2 regions of the Plantibacter sp. MDV22-iso1 genome follow, and region 1 is predicted to be linked to the other one. Evidence: riboswitches for the same ligand, from Rfam matches in the RefSeq annotation. Region 1 holds a riboswitch; the other holds the start of a gene.
What was found. A riboswitch is a leader RNA that binds a small molecule or an ion and turns the genes downstream of it on or off. The one in region 1 is predicted to bind thiamine pyrophosphate.
Positions count from the first base shown of each region.

Region 2: another riboswitch for thiamine pyrophosphate. It lies ahead of AC4PMY_RS00980 (ECF transporter S component); the one in region 1 lies ahead of thiM (hydroxyethylthiazole kinase).

Region 1 covers NZ_JBZVDY010000002.1:469,530-473,526, forward strand. Annotated here, with positions in the region: gene AC4PMY_RS12860 (bifunctional hydroxymethylpyrimidine kinase/phosphomethylpyrimidine kinase) at 1-268, opposite strand, end outside; gene thiE (thiamine phosphate synthase) at 265-975, opposite strand; gene thiM (hydroxyethylthiazole kinase) at 972-1,823, opposite strand; TPP riboswitch at 1,815-1,915, opposite strand; gene AC4PMY_RS12875 (DUF1622 domain-containing protein) at 1,976-2,497, shown strand; gene AC4PMY_RS12880 (HAD family hydrolase) at 2,508-3,191, opposite strand; gene AC4PMY_RS12885 (CDP-alcohol phosphatidyltransferase family protein) at 3,272-3,997, opposite strand, start outside.
Region 2 covers NZ_JBZVDY010000001.1:208,391-212,387, reverse strand. Annotated here, with positions in the region: gene AC4PMY_RS00995 (acyltransferase family protein) at 1-308, opposite strand, end outside; gene dinB (DNA polymerase IV) at 391-1,689, shown strand; gene AC4PMY_RS00985 (hypothetical protein) at 1,699-2,028, shown strand; TPP riboswitch at 2,079-2,187, shown strand; gene AC4PMY_RS00980 (ECF transporter S component) at 2,263-2,853, shown strand; gene AC4PMY_RS00975 (ABC transporter ATP-binding protein) at 2,940-3,997, shown strand, end outside.

The sequences.
Region 1 (3,997 bases):
ACTGCTCGCGGAGGAACCCGACGGGCGGAGTGTGCACGGACCGGACGCCCCGGGTGTTCTGCGCGACGAGCGCGGTGACGACCGCCATGCCGTATCCGCCGTTCGCGGCGATGCTCTTGAGGTCGGCCTGGATCCCGGCACCACCGGTCGGGTCGGTCCCGGCGATGCTCAGCACCCGGGGTGTCTCGCGGACCACGACAAGACGTCTGCCGTGCACCCGGTTCGAGGTCACGGACACCGCCGTCGTCGACGGTTCCACGGCGCTCATGCCGAGACCTCGGTCCACGCCGCGCGGAACGCCCGTGCGGCATCGGCCGGATCGTCGGCGGCGCAGATGGCGGAGACGACGGCGAGACCAGCGGCACCGGCGGCGTGGAGCTCGACCGTGTCGTCCAGTGACACCCCACCGATGGCGACGCACGGGAGCGGGGTCGCGGTGGCGATCGCGGCGAACCCCTCCACGCCAAGCGGCGCCGGGTGGTCCGGCTTCGTCGTCGTCGGGCGGATGACGCCGACGCCCAGGTAGTCGACCGTCCCCGGTGACAGCGCTGCGACCGCGTCGAGGTGCGCCGGAGTGTTCGCCGTCAGTCCCACGACGGCGGTCTGTCCCACGATGCGACGCACGGCGTCGACCGGGAGATCGCTCTGACCCACATGGACGCCGTGGACGACGGCACCGGCGGAACGGGCCGCGAGGAAGACGTCCACCCGGTCGTCGACGAGGAGCAGCGCCCGACCGGCGACGACCTCCGCCGCACGCACGGTCAGGTCGAACAGCGCTCGCGCCGACGCGGTCTTCTCCCGCAGCTGGACCGCGGTCACCCCGCCGTCGACGGCTCGGCGCACGACGTCGAGGACACCGCGATCCCCGCTGGCCGAGGCGTCCGTGACGAGGTAGGTGGCGATGCCGCGGCGCACGAGCTCGGCGTGCGAACGGGCCGCGAGGACCCGGTCCGCGGTGGTCGAGGCGCTCACGCGATCACCGCCAGGCTGCGGACGGTGTCGGCCTCGAGGACGTGGAGGTGGTCGAGGAACGCGGGAGCGAAGGAGCCGGGGCCGCGGCTCTCCGCAGCCGCAAGCTGCGCGGCGACCGTGTATGCGGTGGTCGCCGCGACCGTCGTCAGCAACCGGTCGTCATCGAGTGAGGCGAAGGCGGCGAGTACGGCACCGAGGGCACAGCCACCGCCCGTCACGAGGGTGAGCCAGGCGTGCCCGTTCGAGCAGCGGACGATGCGCTCACCGTCGGTGATGACGTCCGTCGGGCCGGAGATCGCGACGACGGCGCCCGAGGTGCGGGCGATCGCGGTGGCCGCCTCGATCGCGCTGTCGACCGAATCGGTGCTGTCGACCCCGCGACCGCCGGCGCCCAGTCCGGCGAGGGCGATGATCTCGCTGGCGTTGCCGCGGACGATCGTCGGCCGGAGGTCGAGGAGGTCGGCGGCGAGCGCCGTGCGCACCGGTAGGAAGCCGACGGCCACGGGGTCGAGCACCCACGGTGTGCCGGCGTCGTCCGCGGCGGAGGCGGCCTCGACCATCGCCTCGCGCTGCTCCGCCTGCGGCGTCCCGAGATTGAGGAGCACCCCGGAGGCGATGCGGGCGAACGGCCCGGCCTCGGTGGGGATGTCGGTCATCGCCGGGGCGGCGCCGATGGCGAGCAGCACGTTCGCGGTGAAGTTCGTCACCACAGCGTTCGTGATCGATTGGACGAGCGGCGTGCGCTCGCGCAGGCGCTCGAGGAGGTCCCCGGACGCGCTCGCGAACTCGCCGCCGGACGAGTCGTCGGTGGACGGGTGGGCGGACTGCTGCGGTGTGCGAACGCTCATTCGCGACATCCCTTCGCTCGGACTAACGAGATCAGGTTCGACGGGTGTGTTCTCAGCCGATCGTCGTGGGATCGGCACCCCGTGTCACTCGCGACCACCCTAGCGGGTCGGCCCGGCTTCCCGTCCAGCGGGCGGGCGAGGATGATGGAGGGATGGACTTCTTCGAGCTGGTCACCATCGTCTTCGAGGTCGCCGGTGTCGGGGCGATGGTCGTGGGCTTCGTGATCGCCGTCACCCTCTCGGCCCGTCTGTGGTGGAGCACGCGCGACGGCGCTCGGGCCTTCCGGATGCTGCGGGAGACGATCGGCTCGGTCATCCTGCTCGGGCTGGAGATCCTCGTGGCCGCAGACCTCGTGAAGACGGTCACGTCGACGCCGTCGCTGACCGACGCGCTCGTCCTCGCGATCATCGTCGTCATCCGCACCCTGCTGAGCTTCTCCCTGCAGATCGAGATCGAGGGCACCCTCCCCTGGAGGCGCCTGGCGACGACCGGCCCGCAGTTGTTCGACCGCGCGGTCAAGCGCGGTGGCGAACGCACCCGACGTCGCGCCGAGCAGCAGGACGCCTCAGCCCAGGATCTCGAACCGTCCGATGCGACGTCGGCACCGGCGGTCGCGGCGCAGCCGATCCCCGACGACGAGGACGGCTTCCCGGAGCTCCGCAGTCGCAGCTAGCGCGGCACGGCTAGCGTGCCGCGGAGGTCGCCCAGGTGTCGCGGATGAGGTCGGGCAGCAGGCGCATGTCGTCGAAGACGTGGGTGCCGTCGCCGATGAGCCGCTCGGCGGGCGTCATGCCACCGGCGTAGGCGTAGACCGTCATGCCGGCCGCACGGGCAGCCAGGACGCCGACGACGCTGTCCTCGACGACCGCGCACCGTTCGGGGGCCGTGTCGAAGTCGGCGGCGGCGTGCAGGAACAGGTCGGGTGCGGGCTTGCCGACGGCGACGTCGGTCGCGCTGAAGATGCGCCCGTCGAAGCGGTCGTGGATGCCCACCTGCCCGAGGTTGCGGACGACGTCGTGCAGCATCCCGTTCGAGGCGACGCACAGCGGCACCCCGGTCGCAGCGATACCGTCGAGGGCGTCGACGACCCCGTCGACGGCCTCGAGCTCACGTTCGCAGATGCCGCGGAACATGTCGCTCCAGCGCTGGATCCAGTCGGCCTCGAGCGGCTTCCCGAGGCGCTGCTCGACCAGCGTCGCGTACGTCTCGAGTGAGGCGCCGACGAAGAGCTCCCGCACCTCCGCCTCGGTGTAGTCGCCGCCGACCTCGTTGAGGAGCTGCAGGTTCACCCGGACGGAGATGCGTTCCGTGTCGACGAGCGTGCCGTCGCAGTCGAAGATGACGAGGTCCGGATAGTCGACTGGCATGCTCCGAGCCTAAACGACGCCGCCTGCGCTGTGGCCGTGTGCCATCCGTTGGGGGCCTCCGACGATGGTCGGCGCGGCGCTCAGCGGGCCGCGCGGACGCCCTGTCGCTGCCAGGTGACGACCATGCGTCGCGCATACTGGGTCGCCGCGACGAAGTGGCCGAGGAGTCCGAGCAGGATCGCCACGAAGCCGACCCCGCCGAAGACCCGGTGGAGCGCCGACGCCGGATCCCCGCCGCCGAGCGCGAGGCCCGTGAGCAGCGCGAAGAAGCCGACGAAGAGGAACACCGTCCGGATCTTGCCGGCGATGCTCACCGGCACCTCCGGCGTCCCGCGGAACGCGACGACGGCGACGAACGCGAGCAGGAGGTCGGGGACGATCATGACCACGAACACCTGCCATGGGATGATCTGCGCGATGGCGAACGACGCGGCGACCACGACCACGGTCAGGCGGTCGGCGACCCCGTCGAGCCAGGTGCCGAGCGCGGAGACCGTGCCCATGCGGCGCGCGATCTGTCCGTCGGCGACGTCGCTCAGGAACACGACCGCACCGACGACGAGCGCGGCCCAGTAGGAGCCGGTGATCACGAGGGCGGCGAAGACCGGCAGGAGGACGATACGTCCCGCCGTGATCGCGTTCGGCAGGTTCTTCCAGTCGTCGTCGGAGAACAGCTGCGTCCGGAGGCGCGCGAGCGGCGTCTTCTCGTGCAGCGTCACCGGGATCATCGCCTCGTCACCGGGGATCGCGGCACCGCGGCGGAATCGGGCGATCGCGACGATCGTCACCACGACGACGAGCGCGAA
Region 2 (3,997 bases), on a different contig from region 1:
AGGAAGTCGCTGGTCCCGCCACCACGTCGGACGGTGCTGCGCCAGCCGGTGATCGTCGCGAAGCCGCCCACGATGAAGAACATCGGCATGATCTGGCCGAACCAGGTGCCCGTATCGAACCACGGCTGCTGCTCGAGCGCCCGGGAGATGCCGATCGCGCCGTCCGGCTCGACCGCCACGGCGACCATCAGGAGGTGGACGACGACCACCGTGACGACGCAGGCGACGCGCACGAGGTCGAGGGCGAGGTCCCGCCCGGAGAGGTCTGGGACCGCCGGGGCCGACCCGGTCCGCGTTCGCGTGCTCATCGCCGGACAGCCTAGCGTCGCCGGGCCCTCCCGCCTCGGCCCCTGTGGAGAGCGTGTCGGAGGCGACTGCGACAATGGAGGCATGAGTCGGCAGGATGGAGCGTCTCGTCGCGTCTCGGCGCACGATGCCGACGACAGCGGTACCCCCATCCTCCATGTCGACATGGACGCGTTCTTCGTCTCGGTCGAGCTCTTGGAACGGCCCGAGCTGCGCGGTCTGCCGATCATCGTCGGCAACAAGGAGGGGCGGTCGGTCGTCACCTCCGCCAGTTACGAGGCTCGCCGGTACGGCGTGCGCGCGGCGATGCCGGTGTCCCAGGCGATGCGGCTCTGTCCGAGCGCCGTCGTGCTGCCGCCCCACCACGGCCGGTACCGCGAGTACTCCGACCGGGTGATGGAGGTGTTCGAGTCGGTCACGCCGCTCGTCGAGCCCCTGAGCATCGACGAGGCCTTCCTCGACGTCTCCGGCGCGGTCCGGTTGCTCGGGAGCCCGCGGACGATCGCCGCGCTCGTGAAGCAACGGGTCCTCGACGCGACCGGCCTGCCGTGCTCGGTGGGCCTGGCGGCGACGAAGTACGTCGCGAAGCTCGCCTCCGGCCTGTCCAAGCCCGACGGTCTGCTGGTCGTGCCGGCCGACGAGACCCTGGCGTTCCTCCACCCGTTGCCGGTCGGTGCACTGTGGGGCGTCGGTGGTCGGACGGAGGAGCAGCTGACGAACCGTGGCATCCGGACCATCGGTCAGCTCGCCTCCACCCCGCTGTCGATGCTCCAACGCGCGGTCGGTGAGGCCTCCGGTCGCCGACTCCTCGAGCTCGCGAACGGGATCGATCCGCGCGGCATCGAGCTGGCACGACGTGAGAAGAGCGTCAGCCACGAGGTGACCTTCCCGACGGACGTCTCCGACCCGACCATCCTCAAGCGCGAGTTGCTGAACCTCGCCGGCCTCGTCGCGATCCGACTCCGGAAGGGCGGCTACGCCGGCCGGACGATCAGCATCCGCGTGCGCTATGCGGACTTCAGCGTCGTCACCCGGTCGCGCACCATCGGCGAAGCCACGAACGTGGGCCGGCGGGTGTACGACGAAGCGGCCTCGCTGTTCGACGACCTCGATCGTGGCGGACGCCTCGTGCGCCTCGTGGGGGTGAAGGTCGACCAGCTCGTCCCGGCCGATGAGGCCGGTGCCGGGCTCTGGGACCCGGACGAGGAGTGGCGTGAAGCCGAGCAGACGATCGACCGGGTCGCAAGCCGGTTCGGCGATCTCGCGATCGCCCCCGCCTCCCTCCTCGGGAAGCCGAGGCGTCGCGGACTCGGCAGTCGCGGGGACTCGCAGGGTGCTGCGAGCACGGATCAACCCCTTGGACCGGGAGATGCCGAGCGATAGCCTCGCCGTATGACGAATCTCGTGGAGAAGCTGGCAGAACAGGCGAAGGGGCTCGGCGTGACCGCGGCCTATGGGGAGCAGCAGGACATCGACGGGACGAAGCTCGTGCCCGTCGCGCTGACGTACTACGGCTTCGGCGGCGGCTCCGAGGGCGACGGCGACGACGCCCCGAGCGGCGGTGGCGGCGGTGGCGTCTCCATCCCCGTCGGTGCCTACATCAAGACCGACGAGGGTCTCCGTTTCGACCCGAACCTCATCTCGCTGATCGCCGTCGCGATCCCGTTCATCTGGGTGAGCGGCAAGGCGCTCGCCGGCCTCATCAAGGCCCTCAAGAAGTAGCCCCCTCCGTCCAACCCCTGTCGTGCGACCGCGCACGGCAGGGGTTAGACTCGTGCCACCACGGGAGTCCGGTGAACCGGGCTGAGAGGAAGGTATTCGCCTTCGACCGTCGAACCTGATCTGGATCATGCCAGCGCAGGGAGACCATTTCTCGCTATCCCGTGCTCTTTTCCGTCTACAGGAAGGGCACGTATCGTGTCAGCATCGACCAAGATCTCACCCTCTGAACGCGCTGTGTCGCGGACCTTGCGCTGGAGGGTCGTCGACATCGTCGTGGTCGCCGTACTCGGCGTCGCGACCGGCCTCATCTTCTGGGCGTGGAACACGATCGGATCACTCTGGTACGCGGGTGCCAGCGCCGTCACGCCCGGTTTCGGCGGGATCGCCGTCGGGATCTGGCTCCTCGGCGGGGTGCTCGGCGGACTCATCATCCGGAAGCCCGGCGCCGCCCTCCTCGTCGAGACCATCGGGGCGATCGTCTCCGCCCTCATCGGCAACGCATGGGGCATCACGACGGTGTACTCCGGGCTCGCTCAGGGCCTCGGTGCCGAGCTGGTGTTCGCGGCGTTCGCGTACAAGCGCTTCGGCCTCGTTCCGGCGATCCTCGCCGGTGCCGGTGCCGGGGCCGGCGCGTGGCTCCTCGAACTCGTCATGTCGGGCAACCTCGAGAAGGGTGTCGAGTTCAACGCGATCTACCTCGGTTCGCTGCTCGTCTCGGGCGCAATCCTCGCCGGTGTCGTCGGCTGGGCACTCGTCAGGGCACTCGCGTCGACCGGAGCGCTCAGTCGGTTCGCGTCGGGGCGGGACGCTCGGCGCGAGGTCTGATCGTGCCGGGAGCGGCTGCGACCGGTCCGGCGCGCGTCGTCGCGCGGGACTGGGGGTGGCGGCATGCCGGTCGGAAGGCCTGGGCGGTGAGCGACCTCGACCTCGTGATCGAACCGGGCGAGCGGGTCCTCCTGCTGGGGGCGTCCGGTGCCGGCAAGTCGACGCTGATCCACGCACTGGCCGGCGTGCTCGGCGGAGCGGACGAGGGGGAGTCCCACGGCTCGCTCCTCGTGGACGGCGTTCCGCCTGAACGAGCGAGGGGTCGCATCGGGCTCGTGCTGCAGGATCCCGACTCGCAGGTGATCCTGTCCAAGGTCGGCGACGACGTCGCCTTCGGCTGCGAGAACCTCGGCATCGAGCGCGAGGAGATCTGGCGCCGCGTCGACACCTCGCTGGAGGCCGTCGGACTGGACCTGCCGCTGGACCACTCGACCTCGGCGCTGTCCGGCGGTCAGAAACAGCGGCTGGCCCTCGCCGGCGTACTCGCCATGCAGCCCTCGCTCCTCCTGCTCGACGAACCGACCGCGAACCTCGACCCGGCCGGGGTGGCCGAGGTGCGGGACGCCGTCGCTCGGCTGGTCGATGACGGTTCGTCCACCCTGGTCGTCATCGAACACCGCGTCGACGTCTGGCGCGAGCTGATGACCAGGGTCGTCGTGCTCGACGCCGACGGCGGTGTCCTCGCCGACGGGCCACCCGACCTCGTCCTCGACGACGTCGGGCAGCGCCTGGCCGATGCGGGCGTCTGGGTGCCGGGCATCCCGCTGGGGTTGGCCCCTCGTCCGGTGTCCGGCCCATCAGCGGCGGTCATCACGACCGACGACCTGGCGATCGGTCGAACGCGGAAGCAGCCGGTGCAGGAGCACCTGGGGCTCGCGGTGCCCGAAGGCGCGGGGACCGTCATCGTCGGCCCCAACGGCGCGGGGAAGTCCACGCTCGCGCTCACGCTGGCGGGACTGCTGCCGGAGATCACGGGGACGGTGACCGCCGCTCCGCAGCTCGCCGGCAGGCTGGGATCCCGGCCTATCCGCTGGAAGTCGACCGAATTGTTCGCGCGCATCGGGACGGTCTTCCAGGATCCCGAGCACCAGTTCGTCTCATCGACCGTGCGGAACGAGCTCGGTGTCGGCCTGCAGGCCCTCCG